DNA from 3 places in the Paenibacillus sp. 481 genome. Region 1 is predicted to be linked to each of the others. Evidence: riboswitches for the same ligand, from Rfam matches in the RefSeq annotation. Region 1 holds a riboswitch; each other region holds the start of a gene.
What was found. Region 1 has a riboswitch for thiamine pyrophosphate ahead of KIK04_RS08005 (ECF transporter S component). Riboswitches for the same ligand answer to the same signal wherever they lie in the genome.
Positions count from the first base shown of each region.

Region 1 (10,346 bases):
TGGCGGCGTGCCTAAGGCGTCACGTGACGAGATGGTCGAGCATTTCCAAGACGCGTCGCTGCCTGAAGCGGAGCGAGCGAGCATTTTTATACTGTCATTAAAGGCAGGCGGAACAGGCTTGAACCTGACAGCCGCGAACCATGTGTTTCACTATGATCGCTGGTGGAATCCGGCGGTCGAGAATCAAGCGTCTGACCGCGCCTTTCGTATTGGGCAGACACGCGATGTACAGGTGCATAAGCTTATTGCACTCGGCACGCTGGAGGAGCGCATCGACGAAATGATCGAGCAGAAGCAGCATTTGAGCGATCAAGTGGTGGGCAGCGGTGAAGCATGGGTGACGGAGCTGTCTACATCTGAGCTGCGGGAGTTGTTCGCGCTGCGTGCCCAGTGGACGGAATAATTAAATTTACAGTCAGAAATAGGAAAGTTATATACGCACAACTTCGTTTAATAGACGAGGTTGTGTTTTTTTATATATCAGAAGAGGGAGAGTTCCAACAATGTTACTCAAAAAAGCACCTATTATCGCATCAACATTGGCATTAAGCTTACTTTTTACGGTTAATCCTGCATCCGCACAAGCATCTGAAATGAAAAAGACGGAGATGAAGGTGACGAAGCCGGGTGAATATAATTTTGCGAAGATTATACCAATCAAGGATATCGACAAGAAGGTTGTAGACGCAGCTTACAAGGCAATGAAGCCACACAGTAACGGCAAGGTGTTCAAGCTTGAATACGGACACTATACAGAAGTAGATCGGTTAGATGGTACGAAACAAGTAAGGTTAAGTCTGCAAGCGAAAAAGCGGGCTGCCGTGATCGAATTAGACATGCCCACAGGGAAGATAGTTTCTATAGGCTTAAAATTTAACACGTCTGAGCTGAAGGGCGAGCATGAGAAGCATTATAAGATGGTCAAAGACAGCTTGCAGAAGATGCCGCTGGCAGAGCCTATCCAATGGAAACAAGCTGCGTTGTTTATTAACAAGGAAAGAAACCGAGAAATGATTTCCTTCAGCGAAGGGGAATATAACGCGAGTGATAAGAAGATTTTTCAATATGTAACTTTTAATATAAAAGATCGTAAGTTGTTGGATTATCAGTTTCATTTAGATATCGATAAAATGGACCCTAAATATAGCACAATCGCGAATAACGCTCTTAAGAAGGTGCTGAATGGAACGGAAAAGCCATTTAGAGATGTGTTTGTGTCAAAAATGGGGGAATCGCATGTATATCAATTCCAACATCTTCGTCTAGAGCAGCAGGGAAAGCCGGAATGGCGAGCTAAGCAAAGCGTAATGATGAGTGCGGCAACAGGCAAGGTGTACTCCGTTAGCAACGGGTCTGAGGTGGATGCTCCTGCTGCCGAAAAGAGTTTAACGAATCAGGAGGTGATCCAAGCAGCTAGCCCGCTGGCTAAAAGTGTGTTCGGTATTGATCTGTCCACATATACGGTAAAGGCTGATAATCCGAAGTGGAGAGAGTACCGGTTATCGAAAAAAGGAAAAGAATCGGTTAAGGTTCAGTTTAGCCCAGCGGGAACAGTATCGCGAATGGAATTAGATATTCCGTTAGATAAGCGCGTGTAGGGAATTAGAAGTACGCAGAAATTAACTTATATATCAAATTAAATATCACAAAGGAGAGTTCACAAATGGTACTTAAAAAAGCTATTATCATCACATCGACACTAGCGTTAAGCATGCTGTTGACTGGATTTAGTGCGGATACAAGTGTATCTGCTTCTGCGATGAAAATAAGTGAAACAACGGTAGCGGCATCAGCGAAAGCGAAAGGATTTTCCCCTATTGCCAAGATAGATAAAAAATACGTAGACGCAGCGAATAAAATCATTAAGCAGTACAGCAATGACAAAGCTTTTAAGCTTGAAGAAGGTAAAATCATTACGCGCGAAATGGGCGAAAACAAGAAGCTTGAAATAGTTAGCCTACAATCTAAAAATGGTGATGTAACAATCGAATTAGATAAGTCTTCGGGTAAACTTCGTCAATTATTTTTACAGTTTAAAGTGTCTGAGTTAAAGGGAGAGTATCGGGCCATTTACAAGCAAATCGAAGATACACTTAAGAGCAAGCCGCTAAAGGCACCTTATCAATACGATAAAGTAGAAGTGAGCGTCATGCCACAAGTAAATGAGGAATCGATGTTTATCCTCCCAAAGGATAACCCTAGTTATTCTCAGCAATCTTCTCAATATATAGGCGTCAATTTGAAAGATAAGAAAATGGGCTATAAGCTGGAACTGAATTTGGATAAGATGGACGCCGAAATGAAATCAAACATAAATACGGAATTAAAGCAGCTGCTAGATGGGAAAAAACAAAAGTTCACAACGGTATACGAGGTGAAAAACGAACGTTCGTGGGAATATAATGTTATGCATTCCAATGAAGACCCGACTAAAAAAGTAGTAAACGTTACACAATCTGTAGGATTTGATGCTAAAACAGGGGAAGTCATATCAAGTTGGCCAGCGGCAAAACAAGCGAAGTAAGAGTTTGCGAACAGAACGTTTTCAGAATGCCGATCGACTAGCGAAAGCAGGAAATGAAACGGCCCAAAGTCTAGCATAAGGGCTTGTGGCTTGTAGTGGCGAAAAGTGTAAAAATGTAGGAATTCTCGATGCAAATTTTTTTAGGTGAAGCTTTGATAACTACGAGAGAGTCTCCTCAGCTATCTTAAATAAGAACTGGGGAGACTCTTTTTTCGCAAATGTACTAATTATAGTTTCTGATCTCTTTCAACTTCACAACAGCGACAAGTGCGAATAGCAGCAGAATGATTCCGATAACACGCATAACCGAGCCAGCGCCATAAATATCGGCAAAATAAGATGCCACAACTAAGCCTACAGACGGCATGACGCTGATAAGCGACCCCATAATGCCAAATACGCGCCCCTGAAGCTCCTCCGAAATCTCAAGCCGCAAAATAATATTAACGAGCAGCGTACAGAACGAAAACGTAAAACCGACTAAGAGAATCGTTGGGATCGCTGTTATGGTCGATGAACTATAAGAAAGAATCAAATAGGCTGGTCCCATGAGCAATAAATTGAACATAACGAGTCTACCGCGCCGCTTGATTTTGGAGCCGAACGCGACAATAATTCCCGCACCAATCATATAGCCTAATGGGATACAAGCTTCGATCAGGCCGAACTCAAACGGTGTTGCTTGCCACACCTTCACAGCCATAACTTGCGTCAGCATCAACGCGGACATAAAGCAAAGTGCCAAAAACGGCAGCAGCACGGTAACAGCTTTGGCAAACGGATTGGTCCGTACAAAGCGAAACCCGATACGAAAGTCGTCAATAAACTTCCGCTGTGAACCTGTGTTCGTCCGCGGTGATGGAAATGAGCCAGCTAGCCATATAAGAACAAAGGAGAGTAGAAATGTCATGCCATCTATAAAAATGGCCCAAGCCCCACCGAACGCAGCCACAAATATGCCGCCTACGGCGTACCCGACGATGCGGGCAATGTTATCGGCAATATTTAAATAGCCGGATGCTTTTTGGATATGTTCTTTGCCTACGATATTAATTAATGACGCATTGAACGCAGGTCCCTGAAAAAGACTTAGAAACGTAACTAATCCCGTTAGGATGACGATAAAAATAAACGGCGTGTTAGGAATAGCTACGCATACAGCAATCGTGATCACTAATAGGCATCGTAATATATCAGCGATCATCATGATCGTGCGTCGATTAAATCGATCGACGACGGTGCCCGCAACGGATCCGAACAAGGCCGCGACAACAAGGTGGCATACCAAAATAACCGACATCATTTTGGCGCTGCCCGTTTCGTTCAGGACCCATAAATTGAGCGCGATAGTATGAAAGGAATTGCCGAACAGCGCAAAGGTATAGGCGAAAAAAAGTAGAACATACTGCTTGTTTCGCCATAGATTCGTTAATGGCTGCGCTTGTGTTGGTGCAGCAGGTTTGCTAGTGCTTGTTGGCTCGGAAATGGTGACTTGTGCGTCTAGCATATGATCCTCCTTTTGTTTCACTTAATCGTTTAAGTGAAACGTAAAAAAAATTATACCTTTGCTTGGATAAGAAATTGATTATGCTTATATGGTTTTTGTGCGGCACTATGTAAGAGCTGTTTCATCAGCTCAAATGCGACAGCACTTTTCTCTTCTTGAAACACAACTTTATGTGTCGTCGCGCTTAGTATTTCCGGACAACTGCAAGTACAAATGACCGCAAGTTGTTCGAAAAGGTTGGCCCGTTCGATATAGTTGCCTATCATTTCATTAATGACAACGACGCTTTTAAATGGTGCTATACGTATATAGTCGGCAAGATCCGGTACATTTTTTACAATGAAAATATGTTCGTCCGTTAATCCTGAAGCTGACTTTATCTTGTTCACTAATGCCTGATTATGATGATGCTCCATGACGAGGCAGTATGGAGGCTCCAAGGAACGAAATGCTTGTTGGAATGCGGACTCATAATCATAATTAATCTGGTTAAATAATGTGTCATCTATCAGACTATCAATTAAAATTAACGGCACGCCTTCCACAAACTTATTCGAAATGGAATAAAAAATGTCCTCTTTAACATCGATCAGGAAAGCGGCTTCCAGTTTACGCTCGGCAATGACATCCAACTTAGGGTTTGATGCATCTAGCGAAATCAATAAGGTATGGAAGCCAGCAGCTGTCAGTAGCTGTTCTAATTCGTCCACAAAAAGGTGCTGGCTATACCGTTTCCATACAGGCTGCTCGGCATGTTTGTTAATGAGAATACCGACAAGTCCGGTTCTTTTCTTAACGAGGGAGCGAGCTGCCAAGTTAGGAATAAAGTTGAGCTCATTCGCAATTTGGTGAATGAGCGAGCGTGTTTTTTCAGGAATCGTTTGATTCGGAGCATTGTTTAGGACATAGCTCACTGTTGCAACGGAAACATTAGCACGTCTCGCAATTTCTTTCATGGTCGGTTTTTTCATCGGCATGGCCCCTATAAATAGTATTTACATTTGGAAATGATAGCGCTATACACTGGAAGCTGTCAACGATTGTTTATTAAATAAAAAGAGCGTGCTTATGTGAAATAAGCACGCTCTTCTGTGTTGATGTGGCTCCGTGTATGGTGGAGGGAGGCTATATAATGGGCTATCTAATGGGCTATCCAACTAAAGGGACACGTCGCGCCAACCCGTATGCGATAAGTATCACGGCGAGCATGAACAGCGTAAACCAGACATCCAAGCGGTGGTAGCGTGTGATGTAATAGTAGGTGCGAGCTTGCCCCATTTGGAATCGCTTCGCTTCCATGGCTATGGCGACGCGCTGCGCACGGCGGATGCTGTCTGCGAGCAGCGGCAGGGCGTATAGGCTGAGCCGTTGATAGACGCCTTTAATGCCGCGCTTATAGCGGACGCCGCGTACCTTCAGCGCATGAGACCGTGTGCGCAGGTCGTCCCAAATGGCCGGCAGCATGCGCAAGGATGCGATAAAGCTGTACGCGTACTGCGGCGGCAGCCGAAACTGCTGCATCAAGGCATAAAAGAGTAGAATCGGCTTCGTCGTCAGGGCGAAAGTTAAGCCCAGCATGCCAAAGCTTAACGTCTTGCAGCCGAGGAGAAGACCGTGATAGAAGCTTTCCTCCGAGATGCGAATGAGTCCCCATGACCACCAGATGTTCACGCCTTTGCCGAACATCATCATGGTCGATGCTGTTGAGATGAACAGCATGATGAAGGGGGCGATGAGCAGCAGCACTTTTTTAATAGAGTGGCCGCTAAACAGCAGAAGCAGCAAGGTATACATGATGAATTGATATAAGGCAAAATCAAAGTTCTGATTTAACAGCGCGATTAGCAGTAAAAGAATAAAGACGAGCAGCTTATAAGCTGGGTTGACACGGTGCAGCCATGTCTCCTTGTTCGGCATGAGTAGGTTCATGTGCACGGCGCCTCCTGTTTGCTCGGGAGTACGGATTGTACTCCTCCTTTTGAGTCAGCTCCGGTCTGAATGAATGTCCCGATTCCGTTCCCAGCCACGGTCTCGGCTTCGGCTTTGGCTGCGGTTTCGGTTCTGGGTCTGGGTCTGGTTGCAGTTGCAGTTGCAGTTCCTGCTCCTGTTCCTGTTCCAGTCCCAGTTTCAGTTTCAGTTCTGATTGCTGTTGCTGTTGTGGTTCTGGTCGCGCTTACGCTTGCGCTTGCGTGTTCAGCCGACCATACCGATTCTGTAAGCCGGCCATGCTCTACTTGCCACACGCGATCCGCAAAGTGCTGCACAATATGCTGATCGTGCGTGACCATTATAATCGCGGTTCCAGCTGCGCGGAGCCGTTCTAATTTGTCGAGAATAGCGAATGTGTTGCGGGCATCTTGCCCGAACGTAGGCTCATCAAGCAGCAGTACCGGGCGTTCTCGCATCATAGCGGAGGCTACGCTTAGCCTGCGCTTCTGCCCAAGCGACAAGTGGTACGGATGCCGCTGCAATCCGACTGAATCAAGCTCGAACGCGTTAAGCATTCTCGTTACCTGCTGTTCGATCTCGGTGTCTGTCCTTTCCATTAGACGGAGTTCGTACGCTAACTCTTCGTAGACGGAGTTCGTCAGAAACTGCATCTCAGGATTTTGAAAGACGAAGGCTAGCTCCGCAGGGGGCTGCGGGTTACTTGTTCCGAACCAACGTTTCTTCGCTTTCGGCACCAGCCTGCCAGCGATAATATACTTACCAGTCGTGCTAAGCAACTGCATCAGGGATAGCAGCAGCGTGCTCTTACCAGCGCCATTTTCGCCTACTATCGCAATCCATTCTCCAGGATAGACTTCGGCCTTCGGTACACAGACTTTAATCTCTTGCTCGCGGTAGCCTGCGAAATCTTGCAAGGATAGGATGGGCTTTTTAGTGAAAAGTTCAGTAGCATCTTCAGTAATACTTGCAGTTGGCCTTGTCTCAAGCATCGCTGCCTCATGCGTTTGCTCTCGTTGCTCGCGCAGCTCCCGTTGCTCTCGCTGCTCCCGCAGCTCCGACTGCCTACTCCGCACAATCGTCTGGTAGGACTCCGAATCGGCATAATCTTGCCAGACACCGGGATACCAGATGCCGTAGTCGATCAGCTTATTTTTATGCGCTGTAAAAATCTCCTCAGGCCGACCATCGGCCATAATATGTCCCTCATTGTCGAACAGCAGCACCCGATCCACCACGTCGATGACGTGCTCTATTTTGTGCTCGACAATCAGAATCGTGCACGCACCCGCGATATCTTTGACCGTATCCCAAACTTGCTCGGTTCCTTCCGGATCGAGCAAAGCTGATGGCTCATCCAGAAACAACACCTCTGGCTCAAGCAGCAGCACGGAAGCAAGCGCCAATCGCTGTTTCATCCCTTGGGATAAGGACTGGATCGGCGTATGCAAGTCCGTAAAATGCAATCCGACCCGCTCCAAAATAGCCTGCATTCGTGCAGGCATTTGTTCGCGAGGAATGGATAGGTTCTCCAACACGAAGGCCAGCTCTTCGTCCACGTACGGCATGCAAAATTGGGTGTCAGGGTCTTGGAACACATAGCCCCAATGACGTGGTAGCTGCCGATCCTCATACTTGAGAGGAACTTCTAGCGATTGCGGAATAATGCCGCTTAGCACTTGCAGCAAGGTAGACTTGCCACAGCCACTTGGCCCAAGCAGCAGTACCTTCTGCCCGACGGAAACGTCAAGGGAGAGGTCCTTGAACAGCAAGGATTCCTCTCCCGGGAATTTCAGGCGCAAACGAGTAAGCGAAACAGATGTTGTGCCTTGTGTTTGTTGCATGGTTTACCACCTTATCGTAAATCAGTCGTTAGACATCTAGCTTTCTTATCATCAAGTCCGTTCTAGCGATCCAACGATGCATAATCTTCTCGCGAAGCGGGGCGAATCGATCTCGTAACACCAGTCGCTTCTAGCGCCTTCATCAACGCATAGGCGAACACACCTGCAAACAAGAACGCACTGACAACGCGCAGCCCGTATTTCAGTACGAGTACCCACGTCTCATAGTTGGCATAGCTGTATCCGAGATCGACGAGGAATGAGCCTGCCGCCGACATAATGCCCGCGATACCTGCAATCGCCAGCCCATATTTCCGATAGCGAACGGCTGCAAATACCAATTCAGCAGCCAAGCCTTGCACCAATCCGTACACAATCGTCTCCAAGCCCCATGCTGATCCGAGCAATGCGGATAAGTTAGCTGCCGCAAGGCTTGCGAGCAGTGCAACTCCCGGCTTACGAATAAGCAAGTAAGCAAACGGCCCTGCCATAAACCACATGCCATAAGTCAGTTGTCCTGCTTGTGGGAACAGTGGCTTCGCCATGCTGTACACACTATCCCATAACTTAAAGATGACGCCAAACACGATACCGATCATCACCGTAATCAAAATGTCAGTGAACTTTAATTTGTTGCTACCTGCTGTCTGATGTTGCAAAAAGACCCTCTCCCTTTGTGTGTCGCTTATCGGTGCATACAAAAAACCGTCTGGAAAATGCCAGACGGTAGAAAGAGTCCAAAGTCGTATACTGCGAAATCGCACGACGAAATATACGTTCTCATATGTTCTCTACGCTGGCATTACCCAGATCAGATTAACGGTCAGTAGCGGTGGATTAGCTACTATCTCAGCCTGATTCCTCAGGCCCCCGAAATTGTATGACTGCTTAATTGCTCATATCATACAATATTCATACTATGTTGGCAACGAGAAGTTCCAGTACGACTATATTGCTGTTTAAATGGAAGGGAGGAGAGCTTTAGCTTTCTTCTTTTTGAAAAAAGTGATGGGAAAGTGAGAAGTTACACCGATTTGGCTCGTCCATATGTATGAACAGAAAAGGGAACAGACAACGATGAAGGGGGATGGCCATGAGCAGCACGCAATCAGATAAAGACATCATTGAGCAAATATTAGATGGTAGACAGGAACTGTACGCCATCCTAGTCAACAAATATAAACGGCAAATGTACGGCTTGCTCATTGGCATGGGAGCCAGTCATGAAGACGCACAGGATACAGCGCAGGACGCCTTCATTAAGGCGTACCGCAAGCTAGCTGAACACGATCGAAATAGAAGCTTTGCCGCGTGGTTATATTCCATCGTCGTTAGAACGTATCAAGATCGATTTAAACGAAAGCAGCTTTCGTTCATGGAATTGGATCAAGAGCTCATGGCGGATGAGACAACGCCGGAAACGTTATTTCTTCGTGCAGAATCGAAGCAGCACGTGCAGCATTATATTCATCAGCTACCGCCAGTGCAGCGAATGGTCATTATGCTGCGTTATACGAATGAGCTTACCTATGAGGAAATATGCGAAGTAACGGATTTATCGATGCATCAGGTGAAAAATGCATTGCACCGCGCCAAGCACGCGTTAAGACAGGAAATCGTGCAAGAAGGAGGTCAGCATGTCTATGAAATGTCTTACCTATGAGCGAATGGATGAGCTGCTTGCAAATGGGCAGCTTGAGACTATGATGCCGCATATGGATGGCTGCTCGTCCTGCCGCAAGCTGCTGGATGCTTGCATGGAAGAGCAGAACATGATGCATCGCATGCTGTACGCTGACAAGCTCGATGATTCATTTACGGCGAATGTAATGGGGGTGATTGTTGCTGAAGGGCCGATCGTCAAAGCCGATTACGATTTATCCAAGCAAGTGGCTAGTCCACTATTTGACGAGGTGTTCGGCAGTGGGACAAGCCAAGCGTCGCACAATCAAGTAGGTCAGAATCAAGCGTTGCAAAATTCAGTGGATCAGAAGCAAGCAACAGAAGGTCTGCATAGTCTCTTGAAGGATAAGCAGGATAAGCGAGTTAAACGACAATGGATGAGGTTGAGCCGAAAGCGGCTGGCTGCCGCTATTCTCTTATTTATCATCGCATCCTTCATTTTCACACAACCGACCATAGCGAATTGGGTTCATTCCCTATTTGGCGCAGGTGAGACAAGCGATGTAGGGCTATTGCAGTCTGAGAATCGAGGCATTCATCATTTTACAAATATAAAAGTGGAAGACCAAGGCTACACGCTGGAAATTAAAGAAATTGTCGTCGATACGACGCGTCTTGTTATGGCCTACCGTGTGCGCAAACCGGATGGGGAGTTTAACAGTAATTTGCTGAGTACAGATTCAATCGACGTAGTGGATGCCAACGGGAAATCGATCCTTGCTCAAGGTGGGAGGACGCAGAACGCAGAGGATGGCTACTATATTACAGACCTCGCTTTGTACGGACCTTTGGAGACAGATCGTGTAACCATTAAGGGGAATGTCGACCATCTCGGTTACGA
Region 1 covers NZ_CP075175.1:1,868,477-1,878,822, reverse strand. Annotated here, with positions in the region: gene KIK04_RS08040 (DEAD/DEAH box helicase) at 1-403, shown strand, start outside; gene KIK04_RS08035 (hypothetical protein) at 504-1,598, shown strand; gene KIK04_RS08030 (hypothetical protein) at 1,664-2,524, shown strand; gene KIK04_RS08025 (MFS transporter) at 2,748-4,031, opposite strand; gene KIK04_RS08020 (LacI family DNA-binding transcriptional regulator) at 4,082-5,002, opposite strand; gene KIK04_RS08015 (energy-coupling factor transporter transmembrane component T family protein) at 5,181-5,960, opposite strand; gene KIK04_RS08010 (ABC transporter ATP-binding protein) at 5,957-7,822, opposite strand; gene KIK04_RS08005 (ECF transporter S component) at 7,885-8,481, opposite strand; TPP riboswitch at 8,592-8,706, opposite strand; gene KIK04_RS08000 (RNA polymerase sigma factor) at 8,916-9,485, shown strand; gene KIK04_RS07995 (DUF4179 domain-containing protein) at 9,460-10,346, shown strand, end outside.

Region 2 (10,346 bases), 150 kb from region 1:
TGCCGTTGAAGTTAGCAGCCGGCGTATACACAAAAGCTCCACTCGCGCCAACGCTCGCCGCGCCTTGCGTCGGAGGTGTAGTCAGCACATACGTTAGTGTGCTGGAATCGATGTCCGCTGCTGGAATTTGTCCCGATACAGCCGTATCTTCGGCCGTAGTCACATTCACATTCGACGCGGTGGGCGGATCGTTCACGGGCAACACATTAATGGCCACCGTTACGGCTGCGAGCCCCCCTTGGCCATCACTGATTCTAACTGTAAAGCTATCAATTCCGTTAAAATTGGCATTTGGCACATACGTGTAGCTGCCGTTGGTACCCAAAGTCGCCGTGCCGTTGCTAGGCGTAGTCACAATCGTGTACGTTAAAGCATCGTTATCGGCATCTGAGGCGACGATTGTTCCTGACACGGGAGTATCTTCGGGAGTCGAGTCATTAATGTTGTTCGCAGTCGGCGGGTCGTTGACCGGAACAACCGTCAGGCGCACGGTTGCTAGCGCCGTGCCACCGCCGCCGTCATTGACTAGAACAGAGAACGTATCTGGCCCGTTGTAGTTGGCAACAGGGGTGTATTGAAAGCTGCCATTTGTTTGCACAATGGCTGACCCGTGTTCTGGTGATGTTTGTAGCGTAAACGTGAGCGTAGCATTTTCCGGGTCAGAAGCCGAAATTGTGCCACTATACACCGTATCCTCGTTCAATGTGGCCGTTACATTACTCGCTGTCGGCGGATAGTTGCCCGCTGCGACAATGTTGATATTGGACACCGTTTCACCATCTAAAGCAGTTCCACCACTCAAGCTGACAAACTTATAACGAACGTGGGCTTGATTCGTTAATTGTGGCGGACTTGGTCTTGCAATCATCCGAGCTTGATACGTGACCACGATCGTTTGACTGGACGCAATTGTCCCTAAGGTGAAGCCTGTTATGGGAGATACACCAGACAGTGGTGCGCCATTAATCGTGACGCTATTAGCAACGAACTGTAGAGGCGACGACAATGCATCGGTTAAAAAGGTATCGGTGGCAGACGCCGTGCCACTGTTCACCAAATTAACGGTATACGTTATCGTATCGCCAATAAATGCAGTTCCCACATTGGCCGATTTCGTTAACGTCAGGTTGGGGGAATTGACGTCCACTTGCAAAGCTAGGCCGTTGATGACGTATACATCCCCACTAGTTGTCCCCCGCAAATATGCAATCGTCTGATTATTGACGAGCTTGGCAGACACGTCGATGTTCGTAATGTCCCAGCCTTGCCGTGCGCCAATTCCCATTGAACCGAGCGGACTGTTTAACGTACCAAATGTACCTGTCGTATCCAATTGGCCATTGTCGTCATTAATTTGCGAACAGAAAAAGTTTGTCGCCAAGTTGTTAGGCCCCGACATTGCGGATAGCGTCGCCACAGTCGGTCCAAACAGCATCTGGTCGCCCACAAGCGGAGAATCTCCTTCTTGTGCGCTGACGAGCAGCCTTCCCTTTAATGTGCCGCTTACAGGTGTCGCAAAGCCGGAGACGCTCGCGACTGTAGTCGAGCTAGGGTTATCCACAAGCTCGTTTCCTACAAATATGGTCATATTGCGCGAGGGCTGAGTAGGGCTACTATACGCGACTGCTAACGTCCAGCCCGCATGATTCGCGCTGTTGTCTAGGTCGGCCTGAGTGCCTGGGATACGTCCAGCCGTATACGTGCCGGCACCAAATGCTCGTACTACGCTGGTCACATTTGCTGACCGCACGTAAAATGCTCGGGTCGTAATATTCGCTGCCGTTGCCGAATCAGGCGTTACTTCCAACGTGTTGCCTCCAAAAGCCAGCGTGACCGCATTGTTGAGAAACGCTTGCACGTTTTCTCCACTTACGATATAGCTGCCTCCCCAAATAAGCTCGGCATACAGCACCGTACTTTGCTGCGGCAGTCGCAGCACGGCCGACGAACTATTTAGTTTCCAATCCGCAGTTGTACCTAGCGGATACGTATTGTCACGCAAGGCCGTGTTCGTCGTAATAAATGTGCCAATCGCGTTTTGATTGCCTGGAACGTTCAGGCTAGCGGCTTTACTTAGTCCAAGCGTATTTCCAGTAAAGGTCACTCCTCCGTTGACAGTGGTGTTAAACCGAGTGATAAAGGCCATTTCCTCGCTCCTTAACATGTTTTTTCTACCCTATGCCTAGAAGGACTCACTTTTACCTTGTACAACAAAACTTTAGACTTTTTATCATGCTGCTCACGTCAACAAAAAAAGCTCCCACGAGTAAACTCGCGAGAGCTTTAAGCCTGCAATGATCCAACACTTATTTAATGTAGGTTGGCGCATTCGTATGATCAATATATAAAATACCGTCGTACTGCTCCTTCGGTACGCTAATTACAGGCATCGTTCCATCTACATATGAAAACATCGGCTGATTGATCCACGTATTTTCAGGAACTAACGTCTGTGATTTCAAATCGATAAACGAGTAGGGATGGCCTGCTCCTTTCATCACTTCTTCAATGGAGTGTGGCATAGGCGGCAGCACGTCGATCAACTCTTTTGCTGTGTCTGCATTTTTACCGCCACCCATAAACAACCCTATCACATAACCGAGATCCTTAAACTTGGTCTGCTGCATGAGCTCTCCCATATAACGCATCGGCATGCGTGCAGCTCTTTCCTTAGAAAAAGCTTTGCTAATATGGCCATTGTGCGCCCACACTATGATTTTCTCGTTCGGGTACACATGGGTAGCGAGCCAAACTAAGTTGTCCGCCATCATACGATCGCGATATTCCGTTGACTTAACGATGCTCATAAAGTCGTATGATTTTCCTTCATACACCGCATTAGTCTGAGCCCCAAGCTCCAAATACCCGTTCACAACCTGCAAACGATTATCGAGTGCACGCTCTGTCAGCTTCACAATGTGTGGATTGTCCGGATATTGCTTGCGCAGCGCTTCCGCTCTTTCAGGAACCATTTGTTTGATTTGCTTATACAGCGCCGTCAACCGCGGCTTCGCTTTGCGATAGCCTTCAAGATCGGAGCTATAATTCCATTCTTCCAGTTCCAGCTCCGCATCGTTAAAGCTTTTTTCCAGCTTATCATTTCCGATCCATGCACTATTAAAAATAGTTCCTGTCGGCTGCATATCAAAGCCCGCTAATTGCAGCGGTGTATTGGATTTCTGCGTTTCCTTGATGTAATCGAACAGCGGTAGCGTCTCTTGCGACCACCAAATGCTAAAGATCGAATCTTTCATCGTCTTCACCGACGGTGCAGATTTTGCGTTGCCGTATGCAGAGGCAGCTTTCCCGAGACTTGTTTCAAAGGCAACAACGTTAAAGCCCATTTCCTGATGCAAAAATTGAATGAGCCGCGTCTTGGCCGAATTGAATTCAGCCGCACCGTGCGAGCTTTCTCCCAAGTACACAATCCGTTTGTCCTTAAGAAGAGGCTTTAGCATTTCGAGATCTTTGAAGCGATTGGCATCCATTTTGCCACCGTCTGTGACCGTTTCCGGCTTTATCGAATCAAGTGCGTGCGCATTTTTGCGTGTCCATTCATTCCATTGCTGCCTCGTCTCTGTGGACGTGCGCGCTTGCTTTGGAACGTTCGTGGCAGCTGTTTGTTGAGCCTGTTCAGCTGTGTTCGTGACTGTAATTCCCGCTTGTCCATACGCTGTCGCACCGAATGAAAGCAACATACTTAAAGCCATGGTCGAAGCAAGCACCATGTTCAAGCTTTTTCTTTTTCGTACCGATGAATGTGCGTTCACTTGTCATCTCTCCCCTTGATGATTGACCTCAGATTGTCGAGCGCCGAGCATTATTGTTCAAGAAATTTAGGTGCCTTAACTTGGTCAATAAACAAGATACCGTCAAATTGCTCTCGCGGCACGAATGTTTCACTGTACATACCAAAATAGTAAGCGGTACGCTCTTCCGTCATCCACGAGTTCCCTTTATTAATCGGGTGGTAACGTAAATCGACAAACGAATATGGCCGTCCTGTTTCTTTCATAATGGATTCAATCGAGTTTGGCGCAGGAGCTGGTACCGATAACTTTTTGCCTACATTATCAGCATGCTGACCTCCACCCATATATAAGCCAATGGAGTAGCTGTAGTCTTTAAAAGCTGTATCCTGCATCAGCTCGCCCATCATTTTCCCCGGGAAAGCAGGTACTTTCATGTTGGAATTGGCCTTATTGATGTGGGTGTTATGTCCCCACACTACAATGCGCTCTGTCGGATATATTTCTGTAGCCAGCCAGTACAAATTGTCAGCCATTGCTTTGTCACGCCACTCGAACATTTTGAGAGTCGATTCATATACTCCAGCCTTCTGATCTTTTTTAGACGCAATCGCAAGTGGGATATACTCCTCGATAAACTTTTTCCGATCCTCAACCGCTCGCTTCATCAGCTTCACAATGTGTGGATTGTCTGGATACTGTGCTTGAAGCTGCTGCGCGCGTTCGTCCATTTTCTTGTTAATTTGATCGTACAGCTTCAACAATTCAGGCTTAGCCTGATCATACTTGGTCGTTTCTTCCTCGCTCATGAGTGTCCAATATTGGCTTTCAGCTTCAATGAAGCGCTTAACAAGCGCCTCGTCGCCCATCCACTCGCCTGTCGTAAACGCCCCTGCTGGATTAATATCAAACCCTGCGAATGTAAGCTTATTTTTCAACTGCTGCGTATCTTTTGCATATTCGAACAATGGCAGCGTCTCTTCTGACCACCACTGTGGATAAATGGCACCTGTCATCAGGTCTTTCGCTGTATTTTTGCTCATATTGCCGGATTGTGCCGCTGCTCTGCCTAAATGGGATTCAAAAGCAACGACATTGTAGCCCATCTCTTTATGTAAAAATTGAATCAGCCGCGTTTTGGCCGAGTTAAATTCTGCCGCACCATGCGTGCTTTCCCCTAAGTAAACGATGCGTTTATGGAGCAGCAGTGGCTTCAGCATGTCCAAATCTTTAAAGCTGTCATCTGCAATGATGCCATCTTTGGATGTTGCGGGCTCAATGGAATCCAGTGAATAGGCGTTGGTGCGAATCCAATTGTCCCAATGCGTTCTAAACTCTCTCGATGTCGTTGCCGTAGCTTCCGGCCGTGCCTGCACATTTTCTGCTTGTACAGTTTCTGTCTTTACGGCCTCTGTCTGTACAGCTTCTGCGGTCTTGCTCTGTGTTGGTGTTAGTGTCGGTGCCTGTGTCGAAGCTCCCTGCCCGTAGCTAGTGGAACTGAACGAAAGCAGTGTGCCCAGTGCCATCACCGATGCGAGCATAACTTGTAAGCTGCGACGTTTCCATGATGCGAAGTAAGAATCCAATTTGCCATCTCTCCTCAAATGGTGAATTGCACCAAATTATGTTCCATTAATTTCATACGAAATGTAATCATCTTTGTTACTTGAAATAATTCACACCATTAACATTTTTAAAAAATTACCCAGCGTACAAAAAGGGGCATTCGATGTTAACGTTCGCCACAGGCGTTATTTCGACGGATAAGATACCAATTGGAGTCTAACGGTTCTGGCAGCGCTTATTTGCAAAAAAACGAGTGAATTTCGGACCTGAGCATTAAATAAGCTCTCTAACAACCGTTAGAATTCGAAAACGTGTAGATTTGGCCAAATAACGCCTTTGGTAACCGTTACAGGATGCCATCCACGGATCAGCGCACAAGCAGCGGTATAATGAACGGCACGACCATGCTAAAACAATCTCATGCTTGCCATACCTTCGAGGAGCTTAAAGCTTGAAGGAGCTTAAAAGAGCTTGAAAGAGCTCGAAAGAGACATGGAGGCCTACATCCATTTTTACAATTACGAACGATTGCAAACAAAAATAAACGGCCTCAGTCCGATGGAATTCAGAGCTAAGGCCGCTTGAGTGATGTTTACTTTGTATACAGTCTACTTGACGGGGTACTGTACACTTCTGCGACATCCCCTATCGATATAATCTTCTGCAGTTAGCGCTTCATGTTGATACATGTTAATACATTTTGATTACTCTACAAGCTCGCGCACACTCCGTACTCGAAATCCTACATTAGACATTCACCTAAGTCGTCGTAGCTATAACCGTCTGGCGCTCGCGGTACTCCTGCGCCTTTTCCTGCATGCCAGCGTCAATGGCCGCTTCATCTTCAAGCCCGTTCTCGCGGGCATAATCGCGAATATCTTGTGAAATTCGCATGCTGCAGAACTGCGGCCCGCACATCGAGCAAAAATGTGCGCTCTTCGCGCCCTCCGCCGGAAGCGTCTCGTCGTGATACTCCATCGCGCGCTCAGGATCGAGCGACAAATTGAACTGATCACGCCAGCGGAATTCGAAGCGCGCTTTAGAGAGCGCGTCATCGCGGCGCTGTGCACGCGGATGGCCTTTGGCCAAGTCGGCGGCATGAGCCGCAATCTTATAGGCGATCACACCCTCGCGCACGTCATTCTTGTTCGGTAAGCCGAGGTGCTCCTTCGGCGTTACATAGCACAGCATCGACGTGCCGAACCAGCCGATCATGGCTGCGCCAATAGCTGATGTAATATGGTCGTAACCAGGTGCGATATCGGTCGTCAGCGGGCCGAGCGTGTAAAATGGAGCCTCTTTGCAAATTTCCATTTGGATATCGACATTCTCTTTGATTTTGTGTATCGGCACGTGGCCCGGGCCTTCGATCATCACCTGTACATCGTGTTTCCACGCGATATCGGTCAGCTCGCCAAGTGTCGTTAACTCGGCAAATTGCGCCTCGTCGTTAGCGTCGTAAATACTGCCCGGACGTAAGCCGTCTCCGAGCGAGAAAGCGACGTCGTATGCTTTCATAATTTCGCAAATTTCTTCAAAATGCGTATATAAAAAGTTCTCTTTATGATGAGCCAAGCACCAAGCCGCCATAATCGAGCCACCACGAGACACGATGCCCGTCATACGCTTGGCCGTCATCGGTATGTAACGCAGCAATACGCCTGCGTGAATCGTGAAGTAATCAACGCCTTGCTCTGCCTGCTCGATCAGCGTATCGCGGTATATTTCCCACGATAAATCTTCCGCTTTACCATTCACCTTTTCCAACGCTTGATAGAGCGGCACTGTCCCGACCGGAACGGGACTATTGCGAATAATCCACTCGCGAGTCGTATGAATGTTCTTGCCTGTCGACAAGTCCATAATCGTATCTCCGCCCCAGCGAATCGCCCACGTCATCTTCTCGACTTCCTCTTCGATGGAAGAAGCAACAGCCGAGTTGCCGATGTTCGCGTTTATTTTGACGTGGAACTTCTGCCCGATGAGCATCGGCTCACATTCAGGGTGGTTAATGTTCACAGGCAAGATCGCTCGCCCCCGTGCGATCTCGTCACGCACGAATTCAGGCGACACCCCTTCCCGAATCGCCGCGAACTCCATTTCCGGGGTAATGATGCCACGGCGGGCATAATGCATCTGCGTGACGTTGCTACCGCTCTGTGCCCGCAAAGGGCGGTGCCCATCGCGGGGGAACAGTTCTGCGCCCGCAACACGCACGGCATTCAATGTGCGGAAGCCGTTGTCTTCTGGCTTCATCGTGCGGCCGTCATAGGCTTCAACGTCGCCGCGCTCTAATATCCAATTGTGGCGTAGCTCCGGTAAGCCACGACGAATGTCGACCTCATATTCGAGGTCTGTGTAAGGCCCGCTTGTGTCGTAGACGCACAAGGGCTCATTGATTTGGACTCCGGCCTGCGTCTCCGTAATGGCCAACGATATTTCACGTTCGGGCACACGAATATCTGGACGTGATCCAACCTTATATACTTTACGACTATTAGGAAATGGGGCACATAACACTCGCTGCTCTTCATTGGCAGGAACAGCTTGGGACTCCTCTTGATTCGGCTGAAGGGATTGGTTTGATTGGTTTGATTGATCAGCTTGGTTAGCTTGGTTAGCTTGGTTAGCTTGGTCATCTTCGTCAGTTTGATCAGCTTGGTTAGCTTGCTCAGCTTGGTTAGTTAGGTTTGACAGGTCAGTTTGGTCAGTTAGGTTTGACAGGTCAGTTTGGTTAGTTAGGTTTGACAGGTCAGTTTGGTCAGCTTGACCCTGCTGGATAAAATGCTGAAGTGGCTCAGACGCCTGTGATGCACCCGATAGAATAGTTGGATTGTTGGCAGACTCTTTTTGTTGCGACATGATTGATTCCTCCTCATTGAACATATGCTTGCCTTGAGCAGCTTAACAGCGTTACCTGACGAATCCGCTGGAAGGCAGAGAACATAACCGTTCACCCCGCTCATGGTTCCGCAACATGGCACGCCTCTTATTCACCGTAACCGCATTACCGTGAAGAGACTGCACGCCTATCACCAACATGAGCATGGAAGGATCAAATCTTAGCTTACTTACACGTTAACGTCGCTCTGCTGCTATGACATACAAAAAAGCCGGTTCCTGAAAAGAACCGGCTTCATACGCATACAGACGTCGTCTTAGTGCTAAGACGCTCCTAATGTGCCGATTACTTCCCTACGCTGGTATAATCCAGATCAGGTGCAAAGGGTTTAAGATCTTCATCGCGATCTTGTCTCAGCCCACGCTGGGGGCTCCCCTAGTAACGCATTAATAACAATTGTTATGGAAATGATTAACTTATTAAGTCACCACTACAATACACGAAAACATTTCATTTGGCAACGAAAAATGTACAGACATTTCAACACCTTGCGTTGTCTAGGCAACGACCTATTTTTAACCCTCGCCCATCCATAAATGCCCTACAAGTCATAGCATACAGCAACTTTAGCGTAAAGGGTGTGTATGATTTGCCACAGGACAGATCGTGGACTCCTTCTGCTCCCGCGTCTTATGAAACTTCTACCGTCCCTCCACCACCTTCCTATATTCCAGACCTGACAGCTGTTCAGATAACTTCCGACTATGGGCTAGACTATGGCAACACAGGAGGTTATGGGAGTGGATATGGCAGCGGAATTGGTGGTGCATACGGGGGCGGATTTGGCAGTGGGTACGATTGGCAATACGCCGGAAATTCATATCATAGTGGAATTAGTTCAAGTATGGCTTCCTTGTGCCGTAATAAATTTACGTATATCGTAACGACGAATAATTTAAGATTTTGGTTCTATCCAACCGAGGTGAGCAGGCACAAATTTAAGGGATATATTTGGTTTCGTAAAAATTGGCATTCAACGACGCTCGATTTACACCAGATTAAAATGATCGGCTGTGTCGAGCCGTAACATCTGGACGTTATGTTCTCTGATGTCCCGTTAAGTACCGTTATGCCCCCTTATGTCCCATTACGCCTCATAGTGTCCCATGTTGTGCTGTTCCCATTTATTCATAAAAAATAGCCTTGTCGCAACCGTACGTCCAAAGTACGGTCGACAAGGCTATTTTTATATAAGCTTGCAACTCATTAAGCTGCCGACTCACCGGAAGCTGGCTTTGCTCCACTCGTTCCACGAATATCAGCTACAGTACGAATCGGATAATTGCGGAAAACAATGGATCCCAACCAACCAATAATAGCCCCAACTACGGCGCAAATAAGTGCGCAAATCGTAACCGTGAGCGCGTCATTATAGCCATACATGACCATAAGCCCCGCGATCGGCGTCGCTGTGCCTGTTGCATTGTTAATAAGGCCAAACATCGACACGACAACACCAGCTGCCGCACCACCGACAAAGTTAGTCACGTATATCGGTATCGGGTTGGCCGAAATCAGATCGGCCTGCGTGAGCGGCTCAATCGAGACCGCAATCGTCGTACGACGATCACCAAATTTCATCCGATGGAAAAAGACAAAGTTCATAAAGGACGAGCCCATAACAGCAAGCGCCCCGATCGCCATTGGCAAGCCTGTCAGTCCAAGCATCGCTGTAAGCGCCATTGAGCTTAGTGGTGCTGTAGCTACCACCGTAATAACGCCACCCAAGATAATACCCATTATAATCGGACTTTCATTGGCCGTTGCTAAAATAATATTTCCGATATTCAGCAAAGTCATATCAACTACAGGACTTGCTAGAACCGCAATACCTCTAGCTAACGGTGCCGCTACGATGATGCAGACAATAAGATCGAGGCCAGCCGGCACCTTTTTTTCAATCCATTTCACGAGGTAAGATACGATATATCCCGCAAAAAAACCTGGCAACAGCCCAAGCCCTGAACAGACCACCCCGAGCATAAGCGCATATACGGGTGACACGCCCATCGCCAATGCGACAAGCGCTGCTGCTGCGACGCCGCCCATACCGCCTGCGGCTAATCCGACATCTTTTAAGAACGCAATTTGCAGCATATCTCCGCCCACATAGCTTTGAAATGCTTCTA
Region 2 covers NZ_CP075175.1:1,720,192-1,730,537, forward strand. Annotated here, with positions in the region: gene KIK04_RS07395 (Ig-like domain-containing protein) at 1-2,146, opposite strand, end outside; gene KIK04_RS07400 (erythromycin esterase family protein) at 2,307-3,770, opposite strand; gene KIK04_RS07405 (erythromycin esterase family protein) at 3,821-5,335, opposite strand; gene KIK04_RS24400 (IS3 family transposase) at 5,787-5,900, shown strand; gene thiC (phosphomethylpyrimidine synthase ThiC) at 6,075-8,177, opposite strand; TPP riboswitch at 8,491-8,604, opposite strand; gene KIK04_RS07415 (hypothetical protein) at 8,711-9,244, shown strand; gene KIK04_RS07420 (PTS sugar transporter subunit IIC) at 9,424-10,346, opposite strand, start outside.
Region 2: it holds a riboswitch for thiamine pyrophosphate, as region 1 does, so the genes downstream of both, thiC (phosphomethylpyrimidine synthase ThiC) here and KIK04_RS08005 (ECF transporter S component) in region 1, are expected to answer to the same signal.

Region 3 (10,346 bases), 2.7 Mb from region 1:
ACAATGCTCATGGCATTAGTGCAGTCGATATACAGCTTCCATACACTGCGTGTGCAGGAGCAGGCGTTTGAATTGAATTTGCGCCGTATTTACCCGGACAGAAATATTTTAACGTTACGCGAAACAGAACGAATTACAGGACAGGCAGGGTTGGATGTACAGAAAAAAACGGACGGCACTGTACACATTTTAGGAGAAGTCGCAACAGACCCTATTGCAGCATGGATGGTGCAGATGGCGCAAGTAGCGAGCTTGTTTACGGTGTTCACACATCATGCGAAGACGTTTTCAGACCTCGTGTTCTCACTTCGCAATTCATTATTAAAAACAGGCATGTTTCATAACGAGCAAGTAGCTGAGCAACAGGTCGTTAACGTCATACATTTTGATATTCATTTAGCGCGAAGTGCAGATGGGAAACGTTATATTGAGCGGATTACGGAATGTATTCCAATTGAAGCTGCTGCTGAAGATTTTGCTTTATTAGATCAAGCTGAGCAAGGGGAACAGGGGGCGAACTGGGGACAGTTTATACATACAACGGCTTCAGCTGTTCGTCATTTCACGCGATCACGAAAGTTTCAATACCGCAACATTGTGGAGTATCGGAATGGTAGCTACATATGGGTTAACAGTTTGACTGCGGGGCAAGTAGCGGATATGGCTACGCATATGACCGCTTTGGATAAACAGCGTTTTTATGATTGGCTGGCCCAGGAAGGGAGGGTGCCTGTGAGCGCATGAATACAACTTGGCTAATCACTATTGCTTTTTTATGTGTCCTAATGAGTTTTTTATTATGGAAAATGGCTAGGCGTAAAGAGCGACAGCAAATAGGGATTACGTTGAGTGCTGAATCTTCTGTGAAGAAGGTGCTTAGACAGCTGTTGCGACGGTTATACGTACTGTTTATTAGGTTGCCACTCGTTCGCATTAAAGCGCGTTCCGTTCGGGAACAACTCGCTCCTGTTTATTCTTACGATGAGTGGAAGCTAAGGGAGCAGACTGCGGCTATTATTGTTGGCAGTAGTCTCGTTATGATGATGGCCTTGGGCTTATTTTTATCATTTGAGCAGGATGTGCTGTCTTGGTTGATGCTTATTGTCCTGCTTAGTGTTGCTGAAAGTTTGTATACTGATTTCGTCATTCAGCGAGCTGAGCTTCAATTGCTGCGTCAATCCGTTTATGTGCTGGCCGATGTCCGCCAGTCTTACCATCGATGCCGCATCGTTGAATCTGCGCTCGAGGAAGCACTGGAGCGTGCTGCTGCGTATGCGGCCCCGCATATGCAGCGGCTGCTTCAAATGCTGCAAGAGCCAAATCCAGATGTCGCGCTTGCAGCATACGAGGAAGCGGCTCCCAATCGGCATTACAAACTATTCGCAGGGTTATCGCGGTTAGTGGCGGAGTACGGTGATCCGCCACAGCAAAAAGGGTCGTCTTATTTGCAAGGCATATCAATGATAGTGCAAGAAATGCAAACCGAGGTCGTATTGCGAACAAAGCTAGATTATTTATTAAAAGGATTGAAAGTCATTGCGGTGGCTCCTGTGTTGTTTGCAGATCCATTAGAAATGTGGGCTAGAACTCATTTTCCGACTATGGATGCCTTTTATGACAGTAAATTAGGTTGGTCACTGCAAGTTGCCGTGTTTATTGTTGTGCTGACTAGCCATAAACTGCTTGGATATTTACAGTGGCGGAGTGAGCGCCCGCGTCCGCAGGAACAAGCTCGCCGCCGCTGGGATGAACCGATCTGGAAACTTACTTTCGCTCAACATGCGGTTAAGCGCTGGATGTCTCGTATTGAGGTAAGGAAATTGAGCATTTTGCATAAGCGACTGCAAGAAGCGAATGAAACGATTCCGCTATCTAGATTTTATTTGCGGCGACTTTTATATAGCTCACTAACAACGCTACTGGCATTTGTGTTCGTGGTGCTCCTACAAGTACAGGCTAAAGATTGGCATATTGAACGTCTTGCCGAACGTCTTATATCCTTGGAGCAGGCGCACGGATACCATCCTCAATATAATGCCAGAAGCCATAATGCTGTACGGATACATTCTCACGAGCATTGGCTGCGGCAGGTCGTACAAGATGAGAGCAGGCTTGAAGGGAAGGGACGTTTACAACAAGAGATAAGCGAGCTTTACACTAGCTCAGGAGATGTTTTTTTGGGACATGCAGTTGAAGCGATCGTTCATTCTGCTGAGCGAATACGGAATGATAGCTTAGGCTGGCAACAGATGCTGCTTATTTTATTCGTCAGCTATACGACATACTACGTGCCTGTGTGGATGCTGCTGCTACGTATTCGGCTTAAAGAAATGGAAATGCGCACAGAATTAAGCCAATTCCACTCGCTTGCTCTACTGCTGCGTGCTTTTCGTAAACTGACGGCTGAGCAGTTACTGGAATGGATGACGCGTAGTGCCGTCGTGTATCGACGAGCTTTGGAGCGCTGTTTATTGAACTGGGAGAGCGGGGCGGATGACGCGCTTGACACCTTGAAAAAAGACGCGCCATTCCCTGACTTTGTAAGATTCGTCGATCGGATTGCGCTGGCGCACAATTATGTACCGCTTCAGGAAGCTTTCGATGATGTAGATCAAGATTGGCTGTATGAACAAGAAATGCGTAAGCAGCATCATGAGCGCACGATTGACGCCAAAGCGGGTTGGGGGCAATGGATTGGATTTGCTCCTATGTATGCTTTAATTTTTATTTACTTAGTTATTCCGCTGTTGTGGATGAGTACGCAGCAGATGCAGCAATCTTTTGATCAGATTAGACAGTTATAACAGGACGCGACATTGGCCATTGATAACTAAATTAATGAATAGATATCTAACTATTAATGGGACTAAATAATAATTAAGGGGTTGAAGCAATGAATAATGCACAGACGGCTCTCAAGGTGGCGGCAGGTATTTTTTTAACAATAGCTTTGATTACAATCGTTGTATTGCTGTTCGTATCCGCACAAGAAGCGACGAAAACGGCGCAAAATGAGTTCTCGTCGATTCAGACGGAGTTAAGTAAGGCATCCTTTACGGTGTATGACAATACATCAGTAAGTGGTTCGCAAGTTATTAATGCGATTCGTAAATTTCATAAGCAGGATCAGTTTGGAATTCGTGTTATTACAGGGAAAAACAAATTCAGTGATAAAAATCATAAAGGTCAATATTATGGTTTGAGCGTTACAGATGCTGGAACATTCGACGGCTCTAATCGGAATGACAGTATCGAGGAGGCTATCTCTGAATCAAAGGATGCATATGTGAATCCGAGCGGAAAGTTCAAAGCTAAAGTCATTTTGGATTCTAGCAATGTCATTCGCGGGATCGTTTTTAATCAGCAGTAAACTAAGGTAGTTACAAGTGTAAGGATAATTAGGGTAATTAGTTAGGGTACTTAGGATATCAGATACAACAAGTACCCTTTTTTTCTAAAAGTAAGGGGGGAGTTCTGTGGAAGCTAACACGCGCAGCATGATTGAGTTTGCTGTCGCATGCACCATGTTTATGAGTGCGTTAGGATTATCGTTTGAGTTAGTGCGGAGTAATACGAGTACGATAACAGCTCTGTTTTCACAAAATCTGATTAAAGATCGCAACGTCAACCACACTTTGACACAAGCTCAAGCTCCGGTTATTTTAGGTGCTGAAATTGTACACATGATAAGGTTCATTTCCGAGCTGAGTATTGACATCGAAGTGGAAGGGCATCTTTTTAGACCGGACACAGCTATTGATTCACTAGATTTATCTTTTATAGCAACGCAAAAAAGGTACAGCGTCGTTCAAATACGAGATGAAGTGGGCAAGCTCGTACGTCTTCGTTACGACTAGGGGGAGTTGTGTGTCAAATTCAATCGAAAAGCTTGTAGGTGTGCTGCTGTGCATTTTGCTATTGTTCATTTACCCGCTAATGGACTTTTTTCAGCGACAGGATGATATTTCTTCCATGTATGTGTTTAAAAGTGTAACTGCTTTTGTTGATGCTGCACGGGACAAGGGGTTCGTTACGCCGCAAATGTATGTAGATTTTACACGTGAGTTGGAGCAAACCGGAAATATGTTTCATGTACAAATGGAGCATTATCAGAAGAAATATGATCCCCTTTATGAAGATCCGAATCATGCATCAAGCTTTAAAAATGATTTTCTTGTCCATCATGAGCTTGTAAATACGGAGGGTATATTATTGGTGATGTTCCCCGATTCTAAAGAACCTATGGATGCACTTAGTCGTCGTTATGAGATGAAAGCTGGCGATTATTTTAATGTTATCGTAAACAATGCAAACCGCACTAAAGCGACAGTGTTGCACGAGTTTTTAACTCAATCTTTAAGCTCAAATGAAAAGATCGTCATTCCTGTAGGGGGAATGGTGCGTAATGAAGACTATTAAATTAGCTATTTTTTTCGTACTTATTTTGTCGCCTTTTTTTTGGCATAACCGTCTTTATTCGCAAGAACAAATGTTCAATTTACATACGGAGCAAAAATACAATCAGATGTTAAATACGGCTGTCGATGATGCAGCCTTGATTCTTCAGCAATCAGCAGTTTGGAAAGAGGCAGAAGAGGGGTACGAATCGGATAAACGGCTACAATTAAACAAAGAGCTGGCGCTGCAAACTTTTTTTCGTTCATTGCACCTTAATTTGCAAATTGTGACTGATCCTATTAGTCAATTACAACTGAAAAATTATATTCCAGTCGTGCTCTTGCTCGGTTACGACGGGTATGAGCTGTATGCTGAGGAACAATTTGTCGATACGAAACAACAAGTACAGTTCACACATGTTTGGATGCCTAAACGGCCATACAGTTATGTTGATCCACATGGAAACGTGTTCTCATTTACACTAGATGATTTTGTTACGGTGTACACCACCACTGGACAATGGATTAGAGGATACCAACGTGAATTGCAATTGTCGACTCATATTCCGCTTTTGCAAGATGAAAAATCGTTTGATGCTGTGCGCCGTACGATGATTGTTAATCGGGTACAAGAAGATGTAGCTTATCGTATTAATTTGCACAATGAGTGGTCAAAACGAAACGGTGTTGCATACACATTTACACTGCCGACCATTTCAACAGAGGAGTGGCATAATTCAATAGACGATGTAGGTATTATCGCTTTCGTTCAGGGATTGCCGATGGGTACGGCTCGTTACAACAATTATGCGTTAGGTGGAGCAAGATTAATAAGGAATGAGTATGTCTATGGTACGACTATTCAGGGGATAAAGGTTGCTTATCCTCAAGCTTGTAAGCCGATAGTGATCGAGGAAACGTTCACAGGTGCGCGTGAAGCAGCAAAACAAGGGTATTATCCGAAGCGGTGTAAATAGTGGAAAATATGCAGGGGTAATTTGGTAACAAGTTCTTTCCAAACGAAAAAAATCGTGATACACTTACGGAGCATTGCACAATAAGAATACATATCTATCACTAGGGGTGCCATCTTGGATGGCTGAGATGAAGCAAATGCTTCGGACCCTTAGCACCTGATCTGGATTATGCCAGCGTAGGGAAGTGTGGATTGATTGGTGAGAACGACAACCATTAAATGATGTGTCTAACGAATTGGCAAGCTCAATCATGCTGGGCAGACGAATACATTGTCTGTATGATACTGCGAATATCAACTGTGCACGTGGTTCCGTCCGCTAGGGACGTATCATTGTGCCACGACAAGTTGACTAGCTGAGCTGCTTCCAAGTTTTTGACACTCGTTATGGTCAACCAACGATCATAACCACTCTCTACGTGAGAGTGGTTTTTTTGTGTGGAAATATTGAGAAATATCGAGAATTAGCGAGCTTAAATAATGAAGGAAGTGAACGGATTGATCGAGCCGTGGCTGCATGTTGTTACACCTGATGCCGTTCTCCCAGATGAGATCGTACATATTGCATGTGAAATTCATGACAAGGTCGATGTATTGCACATTAGGCAAAAGCAGTGGTCGGCTCGGCAAATTTGGGACGTTGTTGAACGTTGTAGGCATGCGGGCGTGTCGATGCACAAAATTATCGTTAATGATCGCGTAGACGTTGCAGCCGCATTGCATGTACGAGGCGTACAGCTTGCTTATCATAGCTTGCCTGCTCATGTCATACGAACTTCATTTCCACAGTTAGCTATAGGTGTATCGGTGCATAATCCTGAAGAAGCTCGAAGCGCCGCTGCTGCGGGAGCAGATTATATGTTGTTTGGTCACATTTATCCGACTGCATCCAAAGAAGGCTTAGCACCGCGCGGGATCACAGCTCTGCGTGCATGTCGTGATGCTGTGCCATATATTCCTACTATTGCAATAGGCGGCATTAAAGAAGAGCTCGTAATAGAAGTAATTGCAGCTGGCGCTTCAGGAGTAGCTGTTATGTCGGCCATCTGGGGGGCAGACAATCCTGCCAGCTCCGTGCAACGGTTTCGTGATGCGCTGCATGCTGCGGTATGCGCTAGAGGTAAATTGTCCGACTGAGCCAACGGAAACGAGGAGGGGTTGTATGGGGAGCGGGTTAACTTACAACGGGAAAAAGGTTAACAGTTCGGATGTGGTCGTTGTTGGGGGTGGAGTAATTGGTTGTAGTGTTGCTTATGAATTAAGTAAGCGTGGCGTGCGTGTAACGCTGCTGGAAAAAGGAACGATCGGTTCTGGATCGAGTTGCGCGGCCGCTGGAATGTTGGCACCTGTTGCGGAGCGTATTGCTCAGCCGGAGCTTGCTCAGTTTGCATGCTTGAGCAAATCGCTGTTTCCTAGCTGGACAGAAGAGCTATGGGAGTGTGCCCATGTGGATGTAGAGCTACGACTGCGTGGCTTGTTAATACCTGTAGCGACGAATGAAAATGTGCAGCAAATCGAAGCGCAACTGCATGCTGCCGCAGCATTTGCTGATAATACAGCTGCTGCTAGCAGCCATTGGCTTGCAAGCGATCTACTAGCACGGCTGTATCCGGCGCTTCATGATTCGCTTGCTGGAGCCTTCTATGTGGAGGAAGGCCACGTTATGCCGACGCTGCTGATGCAAGCATTAGCAACAAGCGCACGTCTTCATGGTGCGCAATTGCTAGAGCATCGTGCCGTAGTGAGACTGTTGCACGAGCAAGGCCGCGTTGTTGGTGTGGAGACGATGGACGGGGTGTGGCATGCTGACCACGTTGTTATCTGTTCTGGATTGGAAAGCGCTATGTTTACCCAATCGTTCGGACTAGACCTTCCATTACATGCTGTGCAAGGCGAACTCGTCGTTGTTCAATCCCATAACATTCATTTGGAGCAAGTTGTTTATGGAGCGGGAACGTATATCGTTCCGAAAGGAAACGGGTATTTTTATATCGGTGCCACGTCTAACGCGCATTGTTATGACCACCATGTTCGTGCGCTAGCTGTGCAGCGATTGATCGAGCAGGCAACTGCATATGTGCCGTCTATTGCAGATGCCCGTTTCGTGGAAGCTTGGGCAGGTTTACGCCCGTGCACGCCAGATGAATTGCCATACATAGGGCCGGTGGAGGACATTGAAGGGTTGTGGATGGCGTCCGGGCATTACCGCAATGGGATTTTGCTCAGTGCCGCAACGGCACAAGGGGTTGCGCAATGGTTATTAGCGGGAGCGGCGAAGGAACATATGCCGTGGGAGATGTTGGCGGCATTCAGTCCGGATAGACAACATTCCAAGTCAATACATCCTGCTGCACAAATGAATGCCGAGATTCGTATGACTTAAATTGACCATTGGATGAAGTCACTCACAAATTATGTCGCTAATGCCGTTACTAATGCCTTTAAGGGTGCCTTCATTTATGCCGCTTCATCTCAAAGAACAGGAGGATTCGTATGCAGCAACTAACTATTAATGGAAAATTCATGGACATACCAGAAGAAGTTCATACCGTGCAGCACTTGTTGGAGTGGCTGCAGATGAGCAATCGTATCGTTATTGTCGAACATAACGAACAGATCGTGATGAAAACCGAGCATGTCGATAAACGAATTCAACATGGTGACAAAATCGAAATCGTACATTTTGTCGGAGGGGGTTAATTTGAATATGGACCAATTGGAGTTGAATGGGCAGTTGGCAGAGCAGTTGAAAGAGCAAATGAAAGAACAGTTGCAAATAGGGCCGTACTCTTTTAAGTCGAGGTTGCTTCTCGGAACCGGAAAGTTTCCCGACTTTACTATGCAACAGCAAGCCATAGACGCTTCTGCATCAGAAATTTTGACGTTCGCTGTAAGACGTATGAACATTTACGATCCGCAGCAGCCGAACTTTTTGGAACAGCTCGATTTAAATAAGTATACCTTACTGCCCAACACAGCAGGAGCATCGACAGCTGAAGAGGCGGTTCGCATCGCTCGCCTTGCTAAAGCCTCTGGACTTTGTGACATGATTAAAGTAGAAGTGATCGGCGATATGAAAACACTGCTGCCAGATCCGATTGAAACGTATCGCGCCTGTGAAATGCTGCTAGATGAAGACTTTATCGTGTTACCATACATCTCAGATGATGTCATACTGGCAAAGCGTTTAGAGCAGCTAGGGGTTCACGCAGTTATGCCTGGAGCATCTCCAATTGGTACTGGACTAGGATTGCTCAACCCATTGCACTTATCTTTTATTATTGAACAGGCTAATGTTCCTGTTATCATAGACGCAGGAATCGGGTCACCTGGTGATGCTGCGAAGGCGATGGAATTAGGCGCAGACGGAGTTCTACTAAATACTGCCGTGGCTGGTGCCCAAGATCCCGTTCGCATGGCTGAAGCAATGAAATGGGCTGTACATGCGGGCAGACTCGGTTATGAAGCAGGTCGTGTTCCAATGAAGCGCTATGCATCGGCCAGCAGTCCAATGGAAGGTTTAGTTAAATAACAGTAAGCGTAACAATAACCGTAACCGTAGCAACAATGGACAACAGTAATGGTAACCCTAATCATATCCAAGTCCATACCTATTTCCATACCACAAACATTGCAAGCAGGAGCAGGAAAAACACCACACAGAAAGGAGGGGAGCGAATGCATATCAAGACAGCGCTGACGATTGCCGGTTCCGATTCCGGCGGTGGCGCAGGTATTCAAGCAGACATAAAAACGTTTCAGGAGTGTGCTGTATATGGCATGAGCGCGATAACAGCCGTTACAGCTCAGAACACGCTGGGTGTACACTCCGTCTTTCCATTACCACTGGTAGAAGTAGCTGCTCAACTTGATGCTATTGCAGACGACATCCGACCAGACGGCGTAAAGACAGGGATGCTCTACGATAAGGATACGATTTGCCTCGTTGCCGACCGCATTCAACGTTATCATTGGCGCAATATTGTCGTCGATCCGGTGATGATTGCGAAAGGTGGGGCTAGTTTGCTGCGATCAGATGCTGCAGAGGCCCTGATCGAGCAACTTCTTCCGCTAACGACGGTTGTAACGCCGAATCTCCTCGAAGCAGAAGTACTGGCCAAGATGACGATTCAAAGTCGGGAGGATCGTCTAGAGGCCGCCCGTCGTATTCATGCATATGGGGCAAAATGGGTGTACATCAAAGGCGGCCATGACGATAATGAAGAACATGCGACTGATCTCGCATTTAATGGAGAAGAAGCACGCTGGTACAGCAGTGAACGAATTGCAACAGTTCATACGCATGGCACAGGCTGTACGCTCTCAGCTGCCATAACAGCCTCGTTAGCGTCAGGTGCAGAACCGACAACCGCATTTGAACGTGCCAAAGCGTATATCCAGCTTGCGATTGCACATCCGCTTGGCATTGGAAATGGACACGGCCCAGTAAACCATTGGGCGCAGCGTGGTCTGTACATGCAGCTAAAGCCAGAACAATGGAATGCAGCTCGATTGGAGCCGACTCCACTTGATAAGACCGTTCAACTGGAGGGACAGCAATATGCAAAGTGAACAGTTAGGAAGTAGGACTGATGAGAAGGGTAATGAAAATGAAGCTAAGGGTGAGTGTGAGCAGCGGCAAAACCGTATTTCCTCGACAAACAAAGCTCTAGCAGACATGTGCCAGGTTATGTTTGTGGCGGGAACTGCCAATGTTCCTGCAAGTAGCACGCTTGTTGACGTGTTGGTTACCGCATTGAGGGGAGGCATAACATCTTTTCAATATCGCGAAAAGCCCAGTGAATCAAAGCTAACGCCTACAGAACGATTCGAATTGGCACTACAACTTCGACAACTGTGCCGTACTTATGCCGTTCCTTTTTTTGTGAATGATGATGTACATTTAGCTACTGTGGTAGATGCCGACGGGATTCATCTGGGTCAAGAGGATATGCCCCTTGCGGAAGCGCGGC
Region 3 covers NZ_CP075175.1:4,820,690-4,831,035, forward strand. Annotated here, with positions in the region: gene KIK04_RS21230 (ATPase, T2SS/T4P/T4SS family) at 1-744, shown strand, start outside; gene KIK04_RS21235 (GTPase SAR1) at 786-2,804, shown strand; gene KIK04_RS21240 (ABC transporter permease) at 2,894-3,370, shown strand; gene KIK04_RS21245 (hypothetical protein) at 3,477-3,857, shown strand; gene KIK04_RS21250 (hypothetical protein) at 3,868-4,419, shown strand; gene KIK04_RS21255 (hypothetical protein) at 4,406-5,374, shown strand; TPP riboswitch at 5,467-5,574, shown strand; gene KIK04_RS21260 (thiamine phosphate synthase) at 5,854-6,510, shown strand; gene thiO (glycine oxidase ThiO) at 6,536-7,756, shown strand; gene thiS (sulfur carrier protein ThiS) at 7,867-8,073, shown strand; gene KIK04_RS21275 (thiazole synthase) at 8,132-8,905, shown strand; gene thiD (bifunctional hydroxymethylpyrimidine kinase/phosphomethylpyrimidine kinase) at 9,052-9,945, shown strand; gene thiE (thiamine phosphate synthase) at 9,935-10,346, shown strand, end outside.
Region 3: it holds a riboswitch for thiamine pyrophosphate, as region 1 does, so the genes downstream of both, KIK04_RS21260 (thiamine phosphate synthase) here and KIK04_RS08005 (ECF transporter S component) in region 1, are expected to answer to the same signal.